DNA from 2 places in the Sphingobacterium sp. HJSM2_6 genome. Region 2 is predicted to be linked to the other one. Evidence: riboswitches for the same ligand, from Rfam matches in the RefSeq annotation. Region 2 holds a riboswitch; the other holds the start of a gene.
What was found. A riboswitch is a leader RNA that binds a small molecule or an ion and turns the genes downstream of it on or off. The one in region 2 is predicted to bind S-adenosylmethionine.
Positions count from the first base shown of each region.

Region 1: linked by a shared signal. The riboswitch ahead of metE (5-methyltetrahydropteroyltriglutamate--homocysteine S-methyltransferase) and the one ahead of ACFRAE_RS07400 (methylenetetrahydrofolate reductase) in region 2 are both predicted to bind S-adenosylmethionine.

Region 1 is NZ_JBMOXB010000002.1:35,406-38,623, forward strand. Features, by position in the region: gene ACFRAE_RS02690 (formylglycine-generating enzyme family protein) at 74-1,159, opposite strand; SAM riboswitch class I at 1,371-1,469, shown strand; gene metE (5-methyltetrahydropteroyltriglutamate--homocysteine S-methyltransferase) at 1,540-3,218, shown strand, end outside.
Region 2 is NZ_JBMOXB010000006.1:125,177-128,394, forward strand. Features, by position in the region: gene ACFRAE_RS07390 (SusC/RagA family TonB-linked outer membrane protein) at 1-483, opposite strand, end outside; gene rimM (ribosome maturation factor RimM) at 819-1,346, shown strand; SAM riboswitch class I at 1,414-1,511, shown strand; gene ACFRAE_RS07400 (methylenetetrahydrofolate reductase) at 1,559-2,515, shown strand; gene ACFRAE_RS07405 (YwbE family protein) at 2,640-2,846, shown strand; gene ACFRAE_RS07410 (DUF2723 domain-containing protein) at 3,012-3,218, shown strand, end outside.

The DNA.
Region 1 (3,218 bases), on a different contig from region 2:
TAGAACAAACTCCTAAAAAAAGCGCTGTTTCCTACGAAACAGCGCTTTTTTTAGGAGTTAATAAACCTAATTATTAAATATCCATAACGCATCGAAAGCCCACATTGTTGGTTGGGGAGTTGATTTCTCCTTTTCCACGACTTCCAGCTTTATAGCGTTCGCAATATTGATCGTTGCATAGAAAAGATCCTCCACGTTGTACTTTTTTTACGGTATTTGGCTCTTGAGGATCGTAAGAATCGGAAGGACCTTTTGGATTAGATTTTGAGCTTTGTTGGTAATAATCGGGTCTGTAAAAGTCAGAGCACCATTCCCAAACATTGCCTTCCATGTCGTAAAGACCATAATCATTCGGTGGAAATGATTTTACAGGCGCACTGGTTTCAAAACCATCTTCCTTGCTGTTGTGGCTAGGGAATTCACCTTGGTAAATATTAGCTAACCATTTGCCATTTTCTAATTTTTCAGCACCCCAATAATAAGTTTCATTACTGTGTTTACCCGCTTTGGCTGCATATTCCCATTCAGCTTCTGTGGGCAACCTTTTGCCAGCCCATTTAGCATAGGCTTCCGCATCTTGATAGGCGAGTTGCGTAACAGGATGATTTTCTTTCCCTTTTATGGAGCTTTTGGGGCCTTCTGGGTGCTTCCAATTAGCATCTGGCACATAAGACCACCATTGCAGGTGATTTTCCATTCCCTGAACGTGTTCAGGCGCTTTAAACACCGCAGATCCCGGAACTAATAATTGAGGATCTACACCAGGGAAATCACTGGGGTCTAAAGGTCGTTCAGCAACTGTTTTGTACCCAGTCTCTTCCACAAATTTTGCAAATTGTGCGTTGGTGACTTCATGTACATCAATTAAAAATGGAGAAAGTTCAACTTCATGTAAGGGTTGTGCATCTTGAAAAGTGGCGCTTCCCATCGTAAACTTTCCACCTGGCATGCGAACCATTTCGGCAGCATCTTTTCCTTTACGTACGATGGAATCCGTTGGGCTATTTTGTGCAGCTGTAAATCGTGAGGGTATACTTGTAGTACTGCATAAAGCAACCGAATCATCCGGAAATTTAGCAGACGTTTCTGTAGATTTAGAATTTGTTTGACAGGCTTGAATAAGACTTGCAAACAGTAGAAGATTGACTATTCTTTTCATTTGTTGACTATTATAGGAAAAAATAAATGAAAAATGAAAACTTAGCAACGAATATGATCTGAAGAAGATGAATGGGTTTGTTTTTAAAATAGACAGTGAATAATTTTCATCATCCGTAATTCTGCGTCCCATTATTGTGAATTTAAGCTGTCTTTCCGATTACTGTAAAAGAGTTTCTTGGAAATAAGAATTTTAATTCATACCTTAGCACCGCTTATAGAGAAAGGCAGAGGGACTAGACCCAATGAAGCCTTAGCAACCTGTCACTTGACAAGGTGCTACATTCTACCTGAAAAGGGAAAGATAAGCTGGCTTCACTAATCTATGATAGCCTTCTCTTAGCAAATGATTTTAGTAAATTAATTTAAGGACAATACTTTATGTTATTAACAAACAATTTAGGTTACCCACGCGTGGGCGCTTTCCGCGAATTGAAAAAAGCTAATGAGGCTTATTGGGCGAAAAAAATCAGCGCGGAAGAATTATTGCAAGCAGGACTTAAAATCCGTGAAAGCAACTGGAACACTCAAAAAGATAATGGTATCGATTTGATTCCTTCCAATGATTTCTCATTTTATGACCAAGTTTTAGATTTATCTTTAACTGTAGGAGCTATCCCAGCACGTTATAATTCATTATTGAATAAAATAGATCGTCAATATAACCTAGATTTATATTTTGCGATGGCACGTGGTTTCCAAGAAGGTGGAGTAGATGTTACTGCCATGGAAATGACAAAATGGTTCGACACAAACTATCACTACATTGTGCCTGAGTTTGTAAAAAACCAAGAATTTAAATTGACTTCAGAAAAATTCTTAAATGAATATAATGAAGCAAAACAATTAGGAATTGAAACTAAACCAGTTTTACTTGGTCCTATTTCTTACTTATTGTTAGGTAAAGAAAAAGAAACAGGTTTCAACCGTATCGATTTGATCGATAATTTATTACCAGTTTATGAAGAGATTTTAGGAAAACTTGCAGATGCAGGTGCTCAATATGTACAAATTGATGAGCCATTCCTAGCTTTAGATATTGATGATGCTACTCGTGCACTATATGCTCGTGTTTTCGAGAAATTCGCTACAGCAGCAAAAGGTATCAAATTAATCGTTGCAACTTACTTCGAGGCTCTACGTGATAATGAAGAGACTGCATTAAATTTACCAGTTTATGCACTTCATGTCGATTTAGTACGTGGAGAAAACCAACTCGACAGCATATTAGCCAAAGTTCCTGCTTCTTTGACATTATCTTTAGGTGTTGTTGAAGGCCGTAACATTTGGAAAAATGATTATGAAAAATCATTAACAAAAATTAAACAAGCAGTAGATGCCTTAGGTAAAGACCGTGTATGGATTGCACCTTCTTCTTCTTTATTGCATGTTCCTTTTGATTTGGACAATGAAAACAATGAAGAATCATTACCTGCTGAAGTTAAGAATTGGTTAGCTTTCGCTAAACAAAAATTAGCAGAGGTAAAAGATTTAGCGGTATTGGCAGATGCTGAGGTTGATGCAGAGACACAAAAACGTTTCGAAGCCAATAAAATTGCTGCAGAAAGTCGTCGTACATCTCCATTGATTCATAAGCCTGATGTTAAAAATCGTGTGAACAATATTACAGATGAGGATGCAAAACGTACTTCCGTATTTGACGAACGTAAAGCTGCTCAATTAGCTAAATTTGGTTTACCAGCATTCGCTACGACCACTATTGGTTCATTCCCACAAACAAAAGATGTCCGTAAATGGAGAGCAGATTTGAAAAAAGGAGCGATCAGCCAAGAGCAATACGATAAAGAAATCGCTGAAGAAACTGAAAGAACTATTCGTTTACAAGAAGAATTGGATATCGATGTATTAGTACACGGAGAATTCGAACGTAATGACATGGTTGAATATTTCGGTGAACAATTAGCTGGATACGCATTCACTCAAAACGGATGGGTACAATCTTACGGTTCACGTTGTGTTAAACCTCCAGTTATTTATGGTGATGTTTACCGTCCTGCAGATATGACTGTTCGTTGGTCTTCTTATGCACAATCTTTAAC
Region 2 (3,218 bases):
TGGATTGGTTACATCTCTTAATTTGGAACCCGATACCGTAGATAGGGATCCTGTTAGACTTTCTTTCTTTTGGGTTGATCCGTATCCAACAACAATGATCTCATCAATATTATCACTGGTTTCTGTTAGGCTGATGGTTAAAGTCGCAGCAGTAATGCTGACTTCTTTTTTCTCATGGCCTATAGCTGTGATAATTAATGTTTGTCCTACACTAGCATCGATGGAAAATTCACCTTTATTATTTGAGGATGTTGCTTTTGCTGGATTTTCTTTGACTGCAATAGTCGCTCCTTCTATAGGACCAGCACTATTGCTTACCTTTCCTTGGATGCTTTGCTGGAAATTAGACTCCTTGATGGGACTTGGCCAAGTGTTTGGCGTTGCCCTTGCTTCAAGTTGACTGAAGGATGCTAGTATAAATGCTGCTGAAAAGGGGCATAGTGTACTAGCTAAAAAAAAATTGAGTAATCTTTTTTTATACATATTTAATTCAATTAAAGTTTTAAGGTTCTGGGGAACCATAATTAGGGTTTGTTTAATACAATGATAAAGTAATTGTTAATTAATAATTTTAGTGAAGCCATATCAAACGATTGCTTAAATTGTGCAAACGATTGATATTGTAACGAACAATTGAATTATTAAATTAATATTTATTTAATTAGGTCAATTAGTTGTTTTTATTTAATTCAAGTGTGATTATTCTTAGGATAGCTTAAGTTCTTTTGTTGGGTTTGGAACATTTATCTAAACGCTATAGTGATGTACGATGAACCTTTTCCACTTATATTGCGTATTTTTGTCGTTTAAGATACATCATGACAATAGATCAAAGTTTTTATATAGGTTATATTAGTAAATCGAGAGGATTGAAGGGGGAATTACAACTATTCTTCGAGTTCGAAGAATATGCAGCTTTAGATTTGGATATTATCTTTATAGAAATTGATAATAAATTAGTGCCTTTTTTTGTGGATCAGATAAAACTCCACAACAATAGTACAGCTTATGTTTCTTTTGAAGATGTCGATCATATTGATAAAGCACAACCTTTGGTGCGTAAAAAGATGTATTTACCCCTTGAAAAAATGCCGGAGCGTGATCCCAATGATTTTAGGTATACTGATTTAGTCGGATATTTGGTAATTGATGAGGTGGAAGGTGAATTGGGAGAAATTACAGAAGTTCAGGAAATGCCCCAACAATTTATTGCGACGATCGCTATGGAGGAAAAAGAAGTCTTATTTCCACTCAATGAAGATCTAATCGTAGGCATTGATCAGGAGGAAGAGGTGATCGTCGTTAAACTACCAGAGGGTTTGATTGCTATGTATTTAGAGCAATAATCCAATTCTTATCATCTTTTTTAGTATTATATTTTGTCATTCCTCTAGGATTGACGATATTAGCCATCGCTTATAGAGAAAGGTAGAGGGAATAGACCCGCTGAAGCCTTAGCAACCTGATTCATTCAAGGTGCTACATTCTACCCCGAAAGGGAAAGATAAGCTGCAAACCAGACCCACACTGCGTTTTCTCTAAGCCTTAATATATTTTTATGAAAATTATAGATCATATTAAAAACGCAAAAGGTAAAACCTTATATTCTTTCGAATTACTTCCTCCAGCTAAAGGACAAGGTATACAGAGTATTTTTAAAACTATGGATGAATTGATGGAGTTTAAACCACCATTCATTGATGTTACTTACCACAGGGAGGATTATCTATATAAGCAACATTCCAGTGGCTTATTGGAACGAGTTTCTTATAGAAAACGACCAGGAACCGTTGCTATCTGTGCAGCTATCATGAGTAAATATAAAGTGGATGCAGTTCCGCATCTTATTTGCGGTGGTTTTACGAAGGAGGAAACGGAAAATGCTTTAATCGATTTGAATTTTTTAGGAATCGATAATGTGTTGGTACTGCGAGGTGATGCTCGAAAAGGAGATGCTGATTTTATTCCAACCCCAGGTGGACATGCCTATGCCACAGAATTGCTAGAGCAGGTGGTGGATATGAATAGAGGCCGATACCTGCATGAGGATATTACTATTGCCGAGAAAACAAATTTTTGTATCGGTGTAGCGGGTTATCCTGAAAAACATTTTGAAGCCCCCAATTTTAATACAGATTTTAAATGGTTGAAAAAGAAAGTAGAGATGGGTGCCGAATTTATTGTAACCCAAATGTTTTTCAACGTTGAAAAGTATAAAGAGTTTGTCATTAAGTGTCGGGAAAATGATATTCATGTGCCTATTATTCCAGGGTTAAAACCATTGACTAGTAAAAATCAATTGATTACTTTACCTCGAATATTTCACTTAGATATCCCAGAAGACTTGAGTGATGCCGTAGCAGATTGTAAGACAAATGCTGATGTAAGACAGGTAGGAGAGGAATGGTTGGTGCAACAATGTAAAGAATTAATTGAATTTGGAGCACCAGTAATGCATTTCTATACCATGAGTAATCCAGGTCCTACTAAAAAGATTGTGGAGAAACTTGTATAAGTTCCCTACGATTAGCTCAAATAATAAGAGAGTCAAGCAAAAACAGCTTGACTCTCTTGTTATTTAATAGTTTTATTTCGCTGTCGATGATATTAAACCTATTTTTGTTGAAAATAAAATACATATGCCAAATCCAAATAATAGAGCTGATATAAAGGTGGGAATGTTAGTCAATATCATCCTAAAAAAAGATCAACGTACTGGCGAATTGACGGAAGGTATTGTGAAAAATATTTTGACCTCTGCAAATTTTCATACCCGAGGGATAAAGGTGAAACTTACGGATGGGCAGGTGGGCCGCGTGGCAGAAATAATTGAAGATGATTTTTAAATCATACCCCTAATACCACAAGAAGCATTGCCACAATACCTGATCCACTAATCCTTAATTTGAAGCGATTTTCCCAAGCTATAAAACCTTCTTTTGTTAAATACTGTTAATCCCACAATGGAGTAAAGAAACTTCTTTACATTTATTGTAACTAACAGCTAAGCTATGATGAAGTATAATCAATGGAATAACCTACTTGGATGGATGTGTGGATTGATTTCCACGATCGTTTATATCCTTTGTACCGATAAAACGACCAGTTGGTGGGATACGGGAGAGTTTATTGCCTCGGCCTATAAATTAGAAATTGTACACCAACCCGGTGCGCCATTATTTCTTTTAATTCAGAATTTATTTTCCAATTTAGCTTTC